DNA from 3 places in the uncultured Acetatifactor sp. genome. Region 1 is predicted to be linked to each of the others. Evidence: predicted binding sites of a transcription regulator. Region 1 holds the regulator's gene; each other region holds the start of a gene.
The links. The regulator HrcA, encoded in region 1, represses chaperone genes, less so after heat shock. The targets are predictions, from matches to a motif close to TGTTAGCACTCNNNNNNNNNGAGTGCTAACA.
Positions count from the first base shown of each region.

Region 2: the regulator HrcA is predicted to act here: its motif matches at 2,326-2,356, upstream of groES (co-chaperone GroES).
Region 3: the regulator HrcA is predicted to act here: its motif matches at 3,048-3,078, upstream of Q2B33_RS04370 (Hsp20/alpha crystallin family protein).

Region 1 covers NZ_CAPDXS010000007.1:34,699-41,166, reverse strand. Annotated here, with positions in the region: gene Q2B33_RS02165 (hypothetical protein) at 1-352, opposite strand, end outside; gene dnaJ (molecular chaperone DnaJ) at 451-1,647, opposite strand; gene dnaK (molecular chaperone DnaK) at 1,862-3,733, opposite strand; gene grpE (nucleotide exchange factor GrpE) at 3,845-4,528, opposite strand; gene hrcA (heat-inducible transcriptional repressor HrcA) at 4,614-5,645, opposite strand; gene Q2B33_RS02140 (DUF6465 family protein) at 5,851-6,333, opposite strand.
Region 2 covers NZ_CAPDXS010000028.1:6,419-12,886, forward strand. Annotated here, with positions in the region: gene Q2B33_RS06700 (ABC transporter permease) at 1-1,750, shown strand, start outside; gene Q2B33_RS06705 (hypothetical protein) at 1,832-2,053, opposite strand; gene groES (co-chaperone GroES) at 2,388-2,675, shown strand; gene groL (chaperonin GroEL) at 2,809-4,434, shown strand; gene Q2B33_RS06720 (chorismate--pyruvate lyase) at 4,620-4,790, shown strand; gene Q2B33_RS06725 (LytTR family DNA-binding domain-containing protein) at 4,919-5,380, shown strand; gene Q2B33_RS06730 (hypothetical protein) at 5,453-6,148, shown strand; gene rimP (ribosome maturation factor RimP) at 6,292-6,468, shown strand, end outside.
Region 3 covers NZ_CAPDXS010000016.1:24,207-30,674, forward strand. Annotated here, with positions in the region: gene Q2B33_RS04350 (ZIP family metal transporter) at 84-866, opposite strand; gene Q2B33_RS04355 (hypothetical protein) at 1,208-1,411, shown strand; gene Q2B33_RS04360 (YbaK/EbsC family protein) at 1,452-1,928, shown strand; gene Q2B33_RS04365 (ECF transporter S component) at 1,925-2,584, opposite strand; FMN riboswitch at 2,742-2,892, opposite strand; gene Q2B33_RS04370 (Hsp20/alpha crystallin family protein) at 3,228-3,680, shown strand; gene Q2B33_RS04375 (DnaJ C-terminal domain-containing protein) at 3,851-4,843, shown strand; gene Q2B33_RS04380 (diguanylate cyclase) at 5,369-6,286, opposite strand; gene Q2B33_RS04385 (hypothetical protein) at 6,345-6,468, opposite strand, start outside.

The DNA.
Region 1 (6,468 bases):
CCGCCACACCGGCTCCAGGCTGGCTCTCAGGCGCTGCCGCCGGAGCCTGATCCTCTGCCGCCGCGCCCTGGGCCGTACCGATCCCGCCCTGCGTGCCATACGCCGCCCCGCCGTGGCAGTACTCCCAGTAATCGCAGACGCCGCTCACATCGATGCCCCAGTAGGCACAGTCCTGTCCGCCGCCATAGCAGTACAGATGATGTCCGCCCTCGTGGCTCCCTCTGTACTGGCGCAGGCCGCTGCCCCGAATCACACTGCCCGCGCAGGCCCCGTGATGCCCTGCGGAAACGGTCATGCCCATGGACAGCGCCAGCGCAAGAGCCGTCCCCATTGTAATGATTTTCTTCTTCATCCTCACATACCTCCGATCTGATAAATGCCGTTGTTTTCATGTCTTTACTTATAATACGACAGACCGGAGGGAAACCTTGCATTTATTCTGCAAAAAATTTATTTGTCAAAAATCTCTTTCCAGGATTTCTTTTTCTTGCCTTCCTTATGGCTCTCCTTGCCCTCTTCCCCATGCTCCGGCTCCGAGGACATGTTCTTGGCCGCGTTCAGGGAATTGCCTGTCAGCTCGTCGAACTGGCGCAGCAGCTCCCTGGCCTCGGGCTTGAGCTTGTCGGGCACCTGCACCACCAAAGTCACATAGTGGTCGCCCCGCACGTCCTTGTTCCGCCAGGAGGGCACGCCCTTGCCCCGCAGCCGTATCCGGGTATCCGTCTGGGTGCCGGCCTTCACGTCATAGATGACCTTGCCGTCCACGGTGTCGATCAGGATCTCGCCCCCCAGGGCCGCCACCGCGAAGGACACGGGGACAGTGGAATAGATGTCGAAATCCTGCCGCTGGAAGATAGGATGCCGCCCCACGATCACCTCGATCAGCACATCCCCTCTGGGGCCTCCGTTGACGCCGGGCTCGCCCAGGCCCGGCATGCGGGTGGACTGGCCGTTGTCGATTCCCGCGGGGATGTCCACGGAATAACGTTTTTTCATGGATATATATCCGGTTCCACGGCAATCCGTGCACTTGTCCTTGATGATCTTGCCGCTGCCCTGGCAGTCTGGACAGGTCTGCACGTTGCGGACAGTGCCGAAGAGGGACTGCTGGGTGAAGACCACCTGGCCCTTGCCGCCGCACTTGGGGCAGGTCTCGGGACTGGTGCCGGGCTTTGCGCCGGAGCCGTTACAGGTCTTACAGGTCTCCTTCACGTTCAGCTCAATCTCTTTCTTGCAGCCGAACACAGCCTCCTCAAAAGTGATGCGGACGCTGGTCCGCAGGTTCGCGCCCTTCATGGGGCCGTTGCTGCGGCCTCTGCTGCGGCCCCCTCCGAAGAGGTCGCCGAAGATATCGCCGAAAATATCGCCGAAGTCAGCCCCGCTGAAATCGAACCCTCCGCCTCCGCCCATTCCGCCGTCGAAAGCGGCATGGCCGAACTGATCGTACTGCCGTCTCTTGTCCGGATCGCTCAACACGGCATAGGCTTCGGAGGCCTCCTTGAATTTCTTCTCCGCCTCCGCATCCCCCGGATTCATGTCCGGATGATACTTCTTCGCCAGCGCGCGGTATGATTTTTTGATCGCCGCATCGTCCGCACCCTTATCCACGCCCAGGACCTCATAATAATCCCGCTTCTGCTCCGCCATACCAAACACCTCATAATCGAATATACGTATTGTTCTAATCTATCACAGAAAATCTAAGCCGACACCATCTCCCTGCCGCCGACTTAGATTTTCCTCTTGCCCTGAATTTCTATCTCATTTCCCGGTTGCCGCAGCTGCGTAAAGCCCGCCGCCCGCAGTCGGCTGTTTCCCTCTTCCGTCCGCTACGGTGCAGCCCGCGGAACCTGTCTCCGGCTTATACCTCCCGGAAGTCCCCGTCGATTACGTCGTCATCGGGAGCGGACGCGCTGTCTGCGCCTGCTGCGCCGCCCATGTCCGGCCCTGCCCCGCCGCCCTGGGCCTGCTGCATGTTCTCGTACATCTTGGTGAACAGGCTCTGGGCGCTGTTCATCAGCTTCTCCTTGGCGGCCTTCAGCTCATCCACATCGCTGTCGCTCATCTCCTGATCCTTGGTCCTGTCCAGGACGGCCTTCACCGCATCCAGGTCGGCCTGCACCGCGGACTTCTCGCTGTCGCTGATCTTGTCGCCCACCTCGCCGAGAGCCTTCTCGGTCTGGAATACGAAAGAGTCTGCCTCGTTCCTGGCCTCCACGGCCTCCTTGCGCTTCTTGTCCTGGGCCTCGAACTCGGCGGCTTCCTTCACGGCCCTCTCGATTTCGTCATCGGACATGTTGGAGCCAGCGGTGATGGTGATGTGCTGCTCCTTGCCGGTGCCCAGGTCCTTGGCGGACACGTTCACGATACCGTTGGCATCGATATCGAAGGTGACCTCTATCTGAGGCACGCCTCTCCTTGCGGGAGGGATGCCGTCCAGACGGAACTGCCCCAGGGACTTGTTGTCCCTTGCGAACTGCCGCTCGCCCTGCACTACGTTGATGTCCACAGCGGTCTGGTTGTCAGCCGCGGTGGAGAAGATCTGGCTGTGCTTGGTGGGGATGGTGGTGTTGCGCTCAATCAGCCTGGTGGCCACGCCGCCCATGGTCTCGATGGACAGGGACAGAGGGGTCACGTCCAGCAGCAGGATATCGCCTGCGCCCGCATCGCCCGCCAGCTTGCCGCCCTGTACGGAAGCGCCGATGGCAACGCACTCGTCAGGGTTCAGGGACTTGCTGGGCTCCTTGCCTGTAAGCTGCCTCACCTTATCCTGCACGGCAGGGATACGGGTGGAACCGCCTACCAGCAGCACCTGGCCCAGATCCGCATTGGTGAGCCCCGCGTCCTTCATGGCGTTCTGTACGGGGATGGCCGTCTTCTCCACCAGGTCGTGGGTCAGCTCATCGAACTGGGCGCGGCTCAGGTTCATGTCGAAGTGCTTGGGGCCTTCCGCGGTAGCCGTGATGAAGGGCAGGTTGATGTTGGTGGTCATGGCGCTGGAGAGCTCCTTCTTCGCCTTCTCCGCCGCCTCCTTCAGCCTCTGCATGGCCATCTTGTCGCCTGACAGATCCACGCCCTCGGCCTTCTTGAACTCGGAAAGCATCCACTGGATGATCTTGTTATCGAAATCGTCGCCGCCCAGACGGGTATCGCCGTTGGTGGCCAGCACCTCGATGACGCCGTCGCCAATCTCAATGATGGACACGTCGAAGGTGCCGCCGCCCAGGTCGTACACCATGATCTTCTGCTCTTTCTCATTGTCAAGGCCGTAGGCCAGCGCCGCCGCGGTGGGCTCATTGATGATGCGCTTTACGTCCAGCCCCGCGATCTTGCCCGCGTCCTTGGTGGCCTGGCGCTGTGCGTCGTTGAAATACGCGGGAACCGTGATCACCGCCTCGCCCACCTTCTCTCCCAGATAGCTCTCGGCATCCGCCTTCAGCTTCTGCAGGATCATGGCCGAAATCTGCTGGGGCGAATATCTCTTGCCGTCCACGGAGCGGCCGTTGTCCGTACCCATGTCCCTCTTGATGGAGGCGATGGTCTTCTCCGCATTGGTCACCGCCTGGCGCTTTGCGGGCTCGCCCACCAGCCTCTCCCCGGTCTTCGTGAAAGCCACCACGGAAGGCGTGGTCCTCGCCCCCTCCGCGTTCGCGATAACGGTGGGCTTTCCGCCCTCCATGACCGCCACGCAGCTATTTGTCGTACCTAAGTCGATGCCGATAATCTTGCTCATTTTTTATATCCTCCTGAATTGTTCTGCCTTTATCTTGAAATTTTTCCTTGATACCTAACCAATGATAATCTGCTGGTTTGCAAAACGAACTTGTTCGCTTGTGAACCATTCTCACACTACTACGGCTACCATAGAGTGTCTGACTACGCTGTCGCGGTAGGTGTACCCCTTCTGCAGCTCCTGGGCCACCGTGCCGGATTCGTACTCCTCGCTCTCCACCTGCATCACCGCGTTGTGGAGGTTGGGGTCGAACTCCTGCCCCAGGGCCTGGATGGGCTTCACGCCGATATTCTCCAGCTCCGTCATGAGCTGTTTGTAGATCCGGTTCATGCCGTCCACGAAGGGATCCTCCTTCCTGTCCTCGGGCACCGTGGCCAGACCTCTCTCGAAATTGTCCACCACCGGGAGCATCTTCTCGATGACGCTCCTGGCGCCGGTCTCGAACATGGCGTGCTTCTCCTTCTCCGTCCGGTTGCGGAAGTTCTCAAATTCCGCCAGCTGGCGCTTCACCTTGTCCTCCAGCTGTTCAATCTGATCCTTATAGCCCTGGGCTTTCTTGTCCAGCTTGGCCTGCTTCCTGGCCGCACGCTTCTCCGCCCAGGTCTTGGGATCTACTCCCTCCGGAGCCGCCTCGCTCTCTTCCCCGGCCTCGTCCGCCGTCTCCTCCTGCCCGGCCTCCCCGGCCTGCTGCCCCTTTTCGGGCTCCGGCGCCTCAGCGCACTCTTCCGCCCTGTCCTCCGTCCCGGGGGCTTCCTGATCCTTTTCTATCTCCATATCCTTTTCCTGCTCTGCCATATCCCCGATTGTCAACCTCCATTCCTTTTGCCGCTATTTTACTGCCATTTCACTTCTGTCTTGCTTCTATCAGCTTCTATATGCCCTATCCTTTCTTCCCATATAGCTCGTCAAGCTGTGTCTGTATGGCCCGAAGCGTCCCTACGACCTTGTCGTAATCCATCCGCTTTGGCCCTACGATACCGATTGTTCCCTTCATGCCGCCGCCCAATTCATAGGTGGCGGTGACCACGCTGCAGTCCTTCATGCTCTGCACCTGGGTCTCCGCGCCGATGTACACCTGGATGCCCGTCTCCTCGCCCTGGGCGTGGGCCTCCTGGAGGAGCTCTCCCAGGAGCTGCTTTTCCTCAAAGGTGTTGATCAGCTCGCTGGCCTTCTGCTGGTCGGCCAGCTCCGGGTAGCGGAAGATATTGTTGGTGCCGCTGGTGTAGATCTCCAGGTCCTCCTCCGCCCTGATGGCCTCCGCCACCGCGTCGATGACCTCGCTGACGATGGCGCTGTGGATGCCCGCCTGCTGCTTCATGACGGCTATCATGGCCAGGTTGATCTCATCGATGGACAGGCCGTTTAAGTAGGTGTTCAGCAGGATGTTCAGCTTCAGCAGGGTTTCGTCGTCCAGCTCCTCCTCCACGGACAGGATGTTGTTCTTGATCACATTCCCCTGGATGACGATTACCGCCAGGATCTGCCCCGCGTCCACCCGGGAAAGCTGGATGAACTTCAGCTTGCTTCGCTTGGTCTGGGGGGCGGAGATCATGGTGGCGTACTGGGTGTTCTGCGCCAGCACCCTGGCCATCTGCTTCAGGAGCGTCTCCATCTTGTCCTGGCGCTCCACCAGCATATCCCGCATCTCCACCACTTCCCGCTCCTTCTCCTCCATCATGGCGTCCACGTAGAGGCGGTAGCCCTTGTCTGAAGGAATCCTGCCCGCGGAGGTATGGGGCTGGAAAATGTATCCCATCTCCTCCAGGTCGGCCATCTCGTTGCGGATGGTGGCAGAGCTTAAGTTCAGGTCGGTGTACTTGGAAATGGTTCTGCTGCCAACCGGCTCCCCTGTCTCCAGGTAATTGCGGATGACTGCCTGCAGGATTTTCTTTTTTCTCTCATCCAGCTCCATCCAAGCTGCCTCCCTTTCTGTTATTAGCACTCATTTAAGGGGAGTGCTAACATCTACTAACCATAAAATAGCACTTACCCTATCCATTGTCAACCGATTTCCTCAAAAATAATTCTAAAAAAAATCTAAATAGCCTGCGCATACAAAAAACAGAATCCTCGCCAAGCAAGAATCCTGTTTTCCGCATCCGTTTTCCGTATGGGCTTCAGATGTCGAAGCAGCCGGAGACTTCGCCGTTCATCACATAGTAGACCTTGTTCTCCTCCGGCTTCACGTACATCTCCACGCTCTCTAACTCGCCCACCTTGCGCTTCAGGTCGTATTTCCATACATCCCTGGCAATCTTCAGCAGATCTTCCTGTGAGTAGGACCTGCCTGCGTACTGGATGTGGAGGACGCTCTCCACAGCCTTCTTCGCCGCAGCCTTGGGCGCCGTCTTCTTTTCGGCGGCTTTCGCGGCCTTGGGCGCCTCCTCCGCAGGTGCCTCCGTCTTGGCTGCCCTGGCCGTCTTTGCAGGCCTGCCCGCGGTCTTCTTCGCGGGGGCCTTCCTGGGCTCCTCCTGGGGCTCTGTTGCCTTGGTTTCTGCTATTTCTTCTGTCTTTATCTCTTCTGCCTTGGGTTCGATAGCTTCCGCCACTACTGTTTCCGTAGTCTTTGCTGCAGTTTTCGTCGATTTTCTTCCTGCCATGATTGTCCACTTCCTTTCTCTCATATCTATGTTCCGTTGCTGGAAACAGGCGTGGAACGGCCCTGCCGTCCCGCCTACCCTGCTGTATTGTATTCCTTTTTGCAAAAAAAGTCAACTATATAGTGTTCATTTTTC
Region 2 (6,468 bases), on a different contig from region 1:
TTTCGTGCTCAGCTACGCCACTTCCTTTCTGCTGAAGCGCAGGAAGCGGGAATTCGGCACCTACCTGACCCTGGGCATGACCAGGCGGGACATCCTGCGCCTGTTTCTGGCGGAGACCCTTGTCATCTGCGGCATCGCCCTGGGGATAGGGCTTCTGGCGGGGGGATTCCTGTTCCAGGGGCTGATGGCGGTGATGATGAAGCTTTTGGAGATGGAGTTTTCCATGTCGCCTTATTCCCTGGAGGGGCTGCTTCGCACCGTGGCGCTGACGGCGGCGATTTTCCTGGTGGCGTCTCTGGCCTCCGGGATTTATCTGAGGCGGGCGGCAATCTATGACCTGATTCACGGGGAAAAGAAAGTGGAGAAGCGGGTGAAGCGCCCGGGCCTGTGGTTCCTGGCGACGGTGGCGGCCCTTGGCGGGATGGCGGCCTGCGGTATCCAATTCTGGAGGAGCGTGGACATATCCTTAAGGGGCGGGACAGTGGACAGCATGGAGTCTCTGCTGGCGGGCTTTATCCTATGCGTGATGCTGTTCCATATGGGAGCCGCGAAAAGCGTCGTCTTCCTCCTGCTGCGCCGTCCGGGGTTCTGCAGCCGGGGGGCCAACACTTTCGTGCTGCGCCAGCTCTCGGGAAACCTCAGCGCCAATTCCGTCATGTTCGGGTGCCTGGCGCTGTTGATGAGCCTGGCCGTGGCGGGGACGAATTTCTCATTCATCCAGAAAGCGGGCCAGGAGGAGGCTCTGCATGCGGCGTGGCCCTATGATGTCATGTATTATTCCGACAGTAACGATCGGGAGAGCGAAGCGGAGCTGGCGGAAAGCCTTATCCGGGAATACGCGGGAATCCGGAGAAAGGTATTGTGGCGCACTTTTGAGACCGGAGAACAGGAGTTCTACAGCCGCACCGGGTGGTACGAGGAGCGGATGGCGCCCAATGACAGCTTCATGCCGGTCAGCGACTTCAATGCGTTGATGGCCCCCCTGGGGGCAGAGCCGGTGGCGCTGGAGGGGCAGTTCATGATCGTGTGCACGAGCAGGGAGGCCGCGGAGCCGGACTGGTCGGACATGGTCTGGGAGCATGGGGGGAAATCCTATACGTTCCATAGCTGTCGGACGGATTATCCGAAAATCAGCTATCTGTATTTCTATGTGGTGGTGCCGGACGAGGCAGTGGCGGATATGGAGTGCGTGGAAGAGAGCAGGGCTTATCTCACGGAAAAGAGCAGATTTGACGGAATCGGCCTGCACAGGGAGCTGTCGCGGCTGCTTTCTGCGCAGGCGGGCGAAAACAGGCAGACGGGCAGGAGGCTTGCGTTCGAGATCCGGGAATACCACAGGCAGGAGGAGAACGGTGTGTCGGCCATCCTGGTGGTGGGCGCGCTGTTCGCGTCGGCTGTGTTCCTGCTGCTGGCCATGGCCATCCTGGCGCTGAAGACCCTCTCGGGCCTGGGGGAGGATAAGGGGCGGTACGAAATCCTGTTCCGGCTGGGAATGGGGGAGCGGGAGCAGGCCAGGGCGCTGTTCTGGCAGACCTTTGTCTTCTTCATCGCGCCCTTTGCCCTGCCCATGGCCCTGAGCATTCCTGTGGCCGCTTTTGGGGCCCATGTGATGCGCATGGAGGGGATGGAGGCCTCCGCGGAAGTGGTGTGGCTGATCGCGGGCATCGTGGCGGGGGTGACGGCCTTGCTGTACCTGCTGTACTACACGGCGTCTTACCTGATTGCCAGGCGGACGGTGGTGCGGGACTGAGGGCCTAAGGAAATGGATGGAAACGGCATATCTGCCGGGACGAAAAAGGGACAGGGCCTGCGGCCATGTCCCTTTCCGCGCTCAGAAGGTATACTCTCTGGACTGGCAGTAATAATAGGTCTGGAGCCTGCTGCGCCTGTCATAGGTCACAGTATAGCATTCTGTCGGCTCGCTTGCCTGTGCTGCCTTTTCCAGCGTGGCGGTAAAAGGAGAGACCTGGGAAGTCTGGGGCTGCCGCTGTCCGGAACCCTCTCTTTCCCTTCTCGGCTTCGACGCGCCGGATACCATCTGAATCGGATACACTTTGAAATAGCCCTGAATTCCAACTCCGTTTGCTCCGTTAATCCCTCCTTGGATGTATATTTCAACAGTGTCTCTTTCTTATAAGATATATCGGCGAAAATGATGGAAAAAATGACTGATTTCTAAAATAAATATTAAATCAGGCAACATGTGGGAAAGTGAGAAAAAGAAAGAAAAGAAGAGAAAACAAAAGATTAAAAGAGAAATGAGGATTTGTTTATCTGTGGATATATTTGCAAAGACTACCATATAAAACTATTATATGTTCCAGAGATTAGCACTCGAACCAAATGAGTGCTAACAAGAAAAATGAAGACAACAGGAGGCAATTACCATGAAATTAGTACCTTTAGGTGACAGAGTCGTATTGAAGCAGTTGGTTGCGGAAGAGACCACGAAGTCCGGTATCGTTCTTCCCGGACAGAGCAAAGAGAAGCCCCAGCAGGCAGAGGTGGTTGCGGTAGGCCCTGGCGGCATGGTGGACGGCAAGGAAGTGAAGATGGAGGTAAAGGCCGGCGACAACGTGATCTACTCCAAGTATGCCGGAACGGAAGTGAAGCTGGACGAGGAAGAATTCATCGTAGTAAAGCAGAACGATATCCTGGCAGTCATAAACAACTAAGGAAATCTAAGGCCTGAAAGCACCAGGCCAAAGGTTTCTAAGTTGTCGGAAGAAACGCAGCGGTGTTTCTTCCAGTTGTGAAGCAAGATAAGTCAGAATAATAAATCATTTAGAAAATGGAGGCATGATTATCATGGCAAAAGAGATCAAATACGGAGCGGAAGCCCGTGCAGCATTAGAGTCCGGCGTCAATCAGCTCAGCGACACCGTGAGAGTGACCCTTGGACCCAAAGGAAGAAACGTAGTACTGGACAAATCTTTCGGAGCGCCCCTGATCACCAACGACGGCGTGACCATCGCAAAGGAGATCGAGCTGGCGGACGCTTTTGAGAACATGGGCGCACAGCTTGTGAAGGAAGTGGCTACCAAGACCAATGACGTGGCAGGCGACGGCACCACCACCGCCACCGTTCTGGCCCAGGCAATGGTGAACGCAGGCATCAAGAACCTGGCAGCAGGCGCCAACCCCATCATCCTGAGAAAAGGCATGAAGAAAGCCACCGAGTGCGCTGTGGAAGCCATCTCCAAGATGAGCCAGAAGGTGAACGGCAAGGAGCATATCGCCAGAGTCGCCGCTATCTCCGCGGGAGATGAGGAAGTAGGACAGCTGGTTGCCGACGCTATGGAGAAGGTCAGCGGAGACGGCGTCATCACCATCGAAGAGTCCAAGACCATGCAGACTGAGCTCGACCTGGTGGAAGGCATGCAGTTCGACAGAGGCTATATTTCCGCTTACATGGCTACAGACATGGACAAGATGGAAGCGACTCTTGAGAATCCCTGTGTCCTGATCACAGATAAGAAGATTTCCAATATTCAGGAGATTCTGCCTATTTTGGAGCAGATCGTACAGTCCGGCGCGAAGCTGCTGATCATCGCCGAGGACGTGGAGGGCGAGGCCCTGACCACATTGATCGTCAACAAGCTGCGCGGCACTTTCAATGTAGTGGCTGTAAAGGCCCCCGGCTACGGCGACAGGAGGAAGGATATGCTGCAGGATATCGCCATCCTTACAGGCGGTACCGTCATCAGCTCCGATCTTGGCTATGAGCTGAAAGATGCTACCATGGATATGCTGGGCCATGCCAAGTCCGTAAAGGTTCAGAAAGAGAATACCGTCATCGTGGACGGCGAGGGCGACAAGAGTGAAATCCAGGCCCGCATCGCCCAGATTAAGAAGCAGATTGAAGAGACCACTTCCGATTTCGACAGGGAGAAGCTGCAGGAGAGACTGGCAAAGCTGGCCGGCGGTGTTGCTGTTATCCGCGTAGGCGCTGCTACCGAGACCGAGATGAAAGAGGCGAAGCTCCGTATGGAGGACGCTCTGGCAGCTACAAGAGCTGCTGTGGAAGAGGGCATCATCTGCGGCGGCGGTTCCGCTTATATCCATGCTGCCAAGGAAGTCGCCAAGCTTGCTGAGACCCTGGAGGGAGATGAGAAGACAGGTGCCAGCCTGGTTCTGAAGGCTCTGGAGTCCCCTCTGTACCACATCGCTGCGAACGCAGGCCTTGAGGGCAGCGTCATCATCAACAAGGTGAGAGAGTCCGAGCCCGGCGTAGGCTTCGACGTGCTGAAGGAAGAGTATGTGAACATGGTTGACGCAGGCATCCTGGATCCCGCCAAGGTGACCAGAAGCGCCCTGCAGAACGCTACCAGCGTGGCAAGCACTCTGCTGACCACCGAGAGCGTCGTGGCCAACATCAAGGAAGAGACACCCGCCATGCCCGCAGGCGCAGGCGGAATGGGCGGCATGATGTAATCGCCCGGAAGCTTCCTGGGACGGGAATGACAGAAACAGAATAGATACACCGGAGGGGCCGGCGCGATGGCAGAGGGAAACCTGCCAAAGCGGCGGCCCCTTTTTCTCGCCGGCGCATCTTCGGGGATTCCAAACGGATGCCATTTATGGTAAGATAATAAGAAAACAGACAGGAGGGCAAGGCAATGAACCGTTTTGAATATGTGGTAGTGTCGATTGAGGGAGATTACGCGAACCTGAGGCGCACGGACATTGAATCCGACGAGCTGAAGCTGGTGGCCAGGGCGCTTCTGCCGCCGGAGATCACAGAGGGGACAAGGCTCCTCTATGAGTGGATGGAGTACAGCATCCTCTGATTCCTACCTCTCATATATCAAAATTTACCTCTTGCGCAAAAAGCATTTACAGATTCCGGTTTTCCTGTATACTAAGGCTATGGAAAAAAACAGGGCCAGAACTGCACCGCAGCAGTAAAGGAAAACACATGAAGGTAAAAATTGAAATCCTTGAGGGGATGCCGGAGGAGGAAGTGATCATCCGGTGCCCCGGGCTGAGCGATTCCGTCATAGCGCTCCAGAACTACATATCGAAGCAGGGCAGCGCGAAAAGATGCCTTTCCCTGAAAAACGGAGAGACGGAATTCTATGTCCCCATGGAGGAGATTTATTTCTTCGAGACGGAGGGCCGGGAGCTGCGGGCCCACACGGCGGACAGGATCTTCTTCTGCGGCTACAAGCTCTACGAGCTGGAGGAGCTGCTGCCGGGGAGCTTCATGCGGGTGTCGAAGTCCACCATCGTAAATCTGGACTTCGTCTATTCCATCACCAGGAACCTGACGGCCTCCAGCGTCATGGAGTTCGCGGGGACGAAAAAGAAAGCCATGGTGTCCAGGGCTTATTTCAAGGCGGTGACGGAGCGGCTGAAAGCCCGGAAGCTGGGTGGATGACGGGAAAACGATTGGAATGATACGGAAAAGGGGTAAATGGATATGAGGAGAAAAAACGTTTTTTGGGGTCTTGTGTTTTTGACGGGAGCGGCGGCGCTCCTGCTGAGCAGGTTGGGCTTCCTGAGAGGCGTGGGCTTTTGGGCCATCGTATGCAACATCTTCCTGGCATCGGTGCTGGTCAAAGGCATCGCGAAGAGGAGTTTTGAGAAGATGCTGTTCTCCCTGGCCTTCCTCATCATCGTCAACGATGAGCTGCTGGGCCTGGAGGCCATCACGCCCTGGCCGGTGCTGGGCGCTGCTCTGCTCGGCAGCCTGGGCCTGAACCTTCTGTTCCCCAAATCCGCCAAATGGGGCGGCCATCCGGCATGGGGCAGGGGAGAGGGAGCGGAGGGGCGCGAGAGCGTCGGCCGCGTCTTCTATAAGAACACCTTCGGAGATGCCACGAAATATCTCTCCGGCGTGGTGGGCCGGGTGGAGGCGGAGAATGCCTTCGGCTCCATGCAGATCTACTTCACGGAGACCCTGCTGGAGGGCCACAGGGCCCAGGTGGAGGTGCAGTCCTCCTTTGGCAATACAGTGCTCTATGTCCCCGCCGTGTGGAAGGTGGTGACGGACGTGCGGGTCGCCTTCGGAAACGCAGAGGAGAACGGGAACTGCAACCCTTACGGCGAGGACGTGCTGTACGTGGGGGGCTCAGTGAACTTCGGCAATCTGGAAATCGTGTACGTGGGGGAGGAAGAGTGCGCGGGGAGCGAAAAGGCGGAATAAATATTTACAAAAATTTAAGAAAGCTATTGACAAACTCCGCATTTAGGTCTAAACTGGACTTGTAAATGATGATGATTAGTGTAAGAGTGGCCCATAAGCCACTCTTACTTGCATGTAGGAAGAATTTTGGGGAGAGCTTTGGAATGTCGCGCAGAGAGGATTATGAGAACAGGACACAGGCGCTGTTAGAGCCCATCGCTAGGGCAAACGGCGTATCCATCTATGACGTGGAATATATAAAGGAAGGCGCGGACTACCATCTGTGCGCCTACATCGACAAACCCGAGGGCGTGAACATCCAGGACTGCGAGAACGTGAGC
Region 3 (6,468 bases), on a different contig from region 1:
TTTCTGAAAAGAGGAGGCCATATTTTCCGCAAGGGCCTTCCGGATCAACCAGGCGGAAATCCTGACGCGTACGGCTTCAGCCCTCAGCCCAGGGCCACGTCCAGGGCCAGCATCACCGTGAACCCCGCCGCGAAGGCCAGCGTCCCCAGATTGGAGTGCTCCCCGGCGGAGGCTTCCGGAATCAGCTCCTCCACCACCACGTAGATCATGGCCCCTGCCGCGAAGCTCAGCAGATAGGGCAGGGCCGGAAGGATGAGCCCTGCGGCCAGGATGGTCAGCAGGGCGGCCAGGGGCTCCACCACGCCGGAGAGGACGCCGTAGAGAAAGGCCCGCTTCTTCCCTGCGCCCTCCGCCCGCAGAGGCATGGAGATGATCGCCCCTTCGGGAAAGTTCTGGAGGGCGATGCCGATGGATAGGGCCAGGGCCCCGGTCAGGGAGATCGTCTCGTCCCCGGCCATCCAGCCCGCCAGCACCACGCCCACCGCCATGCCCTCGGGGATATTGTGGAGGGTCACCGCCAGCACCAGCATGGCGGTGCGTCCCAGCCTGGTGCGGGGCCCCTCGGGCGATGCGCTGTCCCGGTGCAGATGGGGGATAGTCCTGTCCAGCAGGAGCAGGAACAGGATGCCCAGCCAGAACCCGGCCACCGCCGGGAGGAAGGCCAGTTGCCCCAGATGCTCCGCCTCCTCCATGGCGGGGATCAGCAGGCTCCAGACGGATGCCGCCACCATGACCCCTGCGGCGAAGCCGGTGAGGGATCTCTGCACCGCCGGGGGAAGCGCGCTCCGCATGACGAACACGCAGGCAGCGCCCAGGACAGTTCCGAGAAAGGGAAGCAGGATTCCCTGTAAAGTTTCGAATGGCATTGTGTGACCTCCGTTTCTATACTTTAGTTAGTGATAACTAACCAAAGCCATTATATGATAAGATCGAAACCATGTCAATATAATACTGTTCACGGCTTCGCCGCTCACAGCAACATGATGCATACACAACAGAATTAAAAGGCAGAATTCTATTGTCCTGAAGTGGGCAGAGTACGCTCATTTTGGCGCGCGAAACACTTCGCGGAGGCACCTGTGAACAGGAACGCCGTCGATACAGATTCGAAAAAACGCTCTAATATACATTGTAAACCCCGGACAAATATTTTATAATCAAGTATGGCAATTTACAAAATTTGCAGAATTCCCGGAGGAGGGCTGTTATGAAAGAAACGGAAAGAAATGCGGTATGTATCCTTGTATTGTACCTTGTCTTATGGTATGTGGGCGCCATGTTCAGCTTTTTCCCTTTTATCGCAAACAATCTGGCAATCGCTGCCGTGGGGTTTGCGGGGCTTTTGATTGTCGCCGCAATCGTGATATGCACCTGCTGGATCATTGAGACGATCCAAAAGACGGCGAAATAATATCGAGATACAAAACCAGACTACATTTTGGAGGAACAGCATGGCAATCGAGAAAGTAAAAGCATATCTCAGAAACTACGGCATGGAAGAGAGGGTCCTGGAACTGGACATGTCCAGCGCCACCGTGGAGCTGGCGGCCCAGGCCCTGCACTGCCAGCCTGAGAGGATCGCGAAGACACTCTCCTTCCTGGTGGAGGGCCGCGCGGTGCTGGTGGTGGCCGCCGGGGACGCGAAAATCGACAATGCCAAGTACAAGGCGAAGTTCGCCGCCAAGGCCAAGATGCTCTCGCCCCAGGAGGCGGAGGCCATGGTGGGCCATGCCGTGGGCGGCGTATGTCCCTTTGCGGTGAACCCGGGCGTGGCGGTATACCTGGACGTGTCCCTGAAGCGCTTCGAGACGGTATTCCCCGCCTGCGGCAGCTCCAACAGCGCCATAGAGCTCACCATCCCGGAGCTGGAGGAATGCTCCGGCCACGCGGGATGGGTGGATGTGTGCAAGGGATACCAGGCCCCCTAAAAAGCGCCTCGCAGGGAGAGGAACAACAGGAGACAGCTTGCCAGGAGGAACAGGGCAGTCAGGAATGCCCCGGGACGGAACCGCATTTTTCCGGCAGGTTCCGAAGCGGGGAGGGCCTCCGCCAGATGGGAGCGCCGCAGAGCAGTGACTACGGGCTTGTATAAAAGCAGTGCGATCCCCGCGTTCAGTCCCCCTTTGATCACATTAAAGGGCAGGAAGGCCGGAAGCAGCAGCTGCGCCACCGCCTCCCTGGAATACCCCATGTACACCGGAGCAACCAGGTAATTCCAGAGCATCATCACCGCCACCTGGCAGCCCCATCCGCCAAGCAGCCCTCCCAGGGCGCTGGACAGCCTGCGCCTTTTCCCATAGACATAGGCGGCGGGGCAGGCGAAGGCGCAGCTGGAGATGACGTTCATCAGGCAGCCCCAGAAGCCGGTGCTGCTGACGGTGAACATCTCCGTGACGGACACGATGACGCTGATGGCCAGGGCGGTCAAGGGGCTGAAGAGCAGCCCGCCGATGACGATGACGACGTCCTTGGGATCGTACTTCAGGAACAGGATCAGCGGGACGCGGCCAAAGACGGTGGCGATGTAGGCCAGCGTGCACAGCAGGCCCAGGGTGGTCAGTTTCTTAGTGCTTGTGTGTTTCATATGGATACCTCCTGAAATGTAATGACACCTGAAAGCGGCGAAAGGCCTTTCAGGTGTCATTTTTTTCGTTTCAGGTGCATCGAAATTGCCTACAGAGCAGTTCACAGGCGGACAAAAAAGAGTGCAGACAAAAGCCAGATACCATCTGGCCATTCCGACACACCTTCTTTAATCCGGACTATACCGTCGGTTCCGGAATTTCACCGAACCCCGCGCATGTGCGCCCGCGGACTATCACCGCCGATCGGGAATTCTTGCTTCTCAGACCACAGACATCCGAGAAGAGTCACCCTGCCCTGAAGACATTCCTGCTATTCAGTTGTTGAAAGGATTATAGCACGGGTGGCATGGCATGGTCAACAACATTTTGCGGGAGGACAGAACCCATTGAAAAGCTTCTCATATTCTATAATGATTCCGGGAAAGATAAAGCCTGTACAGTTCACAGAATCTTCACAGAAATTGTTAGCACTCCCTCTTGACGAGTGCTAAAATAAGTGTTATAGTACGAATAGAACAAGGGAACAGAGAAAACGAAAGGCAGGAGCCGATCGGATCCCGGGTTCAAAGGAACCGGCGCTTCACAAAGCCAGGACAGCGCCGGAGGATAGCAAAGTGCAGATGCAGAAAGGAGACATGACTTATGATGATGCCCAGTATTTTCAGAGATAATTTGTTCGACAGCTTTATGGAGGATTTCGCGTTTCCATCATTCCCTGACATCGACAGGACGCTGTACGGCAAGCACGCCAGGAACCTGATGAAGACTGATGTGAAGGAGACGGAGGGCGGCTACGAGGTGGACATCGACCTGCCGGGCTTCAAAAAGGACGAGATTCAGATGGAGCTTGTGAACGGCAACCTCACCGTCAGCGCCGCCAAGGGATTGAACAAGGACGAGAAGGATGAGAAGGGGACTTATGTCAGGCGCGAACGCTACGCCGGGAGCATGAGCCGCAGCTTCTACGTAGGGGAGCATGTGACCGAGGAGGACATCCACCCCAAGTACGAGAACGGCATCCTGACCTTCCATATCCCCAAGGAGGAGAAGAAGGCAGTGGAGGAGAAGAAGCATTACATCTCCATCGAGGGATAATGTTTTGCACAGGCCGCCAGGATACCCCGCAGGAGACGCTGCGGGGTGTCTTGCTGTACGGGCCGCTGGACACCTGCCTGCCCATTCCCCAGCGGGGCAGGCGCAGGCGGCATGTGGGCCGGAGGCCGTGCAGGGGAACCGGAGGCTGACGCGGAGACGGGAGGAATAAGATGGCAGCGAAAAGAGATTACTACGCGGTGCTGGGAGTGGAGCGCGGCGCGGACGACAAGACCATAAAGAAAGCATATCGGAAGCTGGCGAAAAAATACCACCCGGATACCAGCGCAGGCGACGCCCGGGCGGAAGAGAAATTCAAAGAGGCCACCCAGGCCTACGAAATCCTGAGCGACCCCGAGAAGCGCAGGCTCTACGACCGGTTCGGCCATGCCGCCTTCGACGGCAGCGGGGCGCAGGATGCCGGTTCCCGGGGAAATCCGTTTGAAGACATGTATGGCTTCGGAGGCTCCGGTGCCTGCGGAGGGCAGGAGGCCCGCCGGGCTTACGGCAGCGGGGACAGAGGCGGATACCGCTATGAATACCGCTTCGGAAGCGACGGCATGGACGATATCCTGAAGAGCATGTTCGGCGAAGACCTCGGGGAGGGGTTCGGAAGGGGCGGCGCGGACCTGCGGGCGGAGATTTCCGTCAGCTTTGAGGAGGCGGCCTTCGGGTGCGAGAAGACCCTCCGCCTGGACACGGGGGAGGGGGCGGGCCGGCAGTCCCTGCGTGTGCGGATTCCTGCGGGGATCGATGACGGGAAGAGCATACGCCTGAGAGGAAAAGGCGCCCGGGGAAGAGGCGGCAGCCCAGGAGACCTGCTGCTGAAAGTGAACGTGGGGAAGAAGCCGGGCTTTGAGCGGCAGGGCCTGGATGTGTACACGGTGGCGAACATCCCCTTCTCCACGGCCGTGCTGGGCGGCGAGGCGGCGGTGCAGACCCTTTCCGGGAAGGTGCTCTGCAAGATTCGGGAGGGTACCCAGTCCGGCACCAAGATCCGGCTGAAGGGAAAGGGGATCGTCTCCATGAAAGACCCGAAGGTCCGCGGCGATCAATACGTGACCGTGCAGATTCAGGTTCCGGAGCATCTGAGCGGGGAGGCGAAACGGAAGCTTGGGGAATTCCAGGCGGCATGTGAGGGCAGGGCATACCACAGAGCGGGCTGAGCGGCGCGGCCCGCAGCCCGTCCATGGGCTTGTGCGAAAACGGGGCAATGCCCTATAATTAGCAGAATAAACGGCAGAAAACAGCTTGAATTCGCAAAATAGATACCTCAAAAAATAATTTCAAAAAAATAATTAAAAATTTCAAAAAAGTATTGACAAATATGGAATCAGGGCTTATAATGAAATCACAATAAAGAGAGAGGAAAAACAAAATCTTCCATTAAAAAAACTAAATAAACAGCAAAGGTTCCAGACAGAAGGTGCAGGACACGAAAAAAGTAGCGGATATCTGAAGCGGAATTTGCCAGAACGTTACAGTGCATGGAGTACAGGAAAAGCGTGGAAAGCACAAAAAGGTGAAATGGAAGAGAAAGAAAAAACTGAATAAGGAGGTATGGTCCATTGGACGAAGCGAATTGAGCGGGCGTATTGATTGGAAAGAATCGATACGCCCGCTCGCTGTGCCTTTACGGACTGGCATTCCCGCTATCCCCTTACAGAGGAACAGCGGGGATATGGGGGGAGCTACCGCTCCCGCCACTCCTCCTTGCCGCCATCGGACCACACCACCATGTTCCGGCCGTTGTGCTTGGCCTTGTAGAGCATGTTGTCCGCGATCTTCAGGTAGTCGTCGTAATCGTCCCCCATCTTGGGCAGAAGGGTGACACCGCCGATGCTGATGGTGACCCAGGGGGATACGGAAGGGTCATGGGGGATATGGAGATCCTCCACTGCCTGTCGGATGGTCTGCAGGAACTCAAAGGCAGACCTGGAATCATTGCCCAGCATAATCGCCACGAACTCCTCCCCGCCGTAGCGCCCGAAGAAGTCCGTGGGGCGCTGGAAGAAGGCGGATGCCGCCTGGGCCACGGCGGAGATGACCTTATCCCCCGACGGATGGCCGAAGGTGTCGTTGTATACCTTGAACTTGTCGATGTCGAACATGCAGACGGAGAAGGTGAGCCCCAGCCGGATGGCCTCCCGCCATTTTAAGTTGCTCTCGTCTTCGTAGCGCCGCCTGTTGGCCACGCCGGTGAGCTGATCCATGGTGGCCTGGTGCATGAACTGCATCTGGTAGTGGTGGAGCTTGATGTGGATGGCGGCCCTGGCCCGGACCGTGATGGGGCTGAAGGGCTTGGCGATGTAGTCCACCGCGCCCAGGGTGAGGCCTTTCTCCTCGTGCTGCACATCCGCCAGGCCGCTGACCAGGATGACGGGCGTATACTTGGTGAGGATCGTCTCCTGGAATTTCTTCAGCAGCGTGAAGCCGTCTACGTCCGGCATGATGATGTCCAGGAAGATCAGGGAGAAGTCATCCCCCTTTGCCTTGCGGAAGCCTTCCTCGCCTTCCAGGCATATGGTGACCTCGTAGTCATCGCTCAGGATTGATTTCAGATATTCAGCCTGTGCCCGGCTGTCTTCGATTATCAATATTTTGTCCATGTTTTTCCTTACTCCCGTTCATTTTCGGCGCCGGATGATGGGGATTTCCGATTCCGTGTCACTTCAGTTGCTGGCGCTGCAGGGTCTCCGTGATGTCCTGGGCCACGTACACCGCGGTCTTCGGCATGTCGTTGCCGCCGATTTGGGCCAGCACCACCGTGGCCCGTACCCACTGGGGAGCC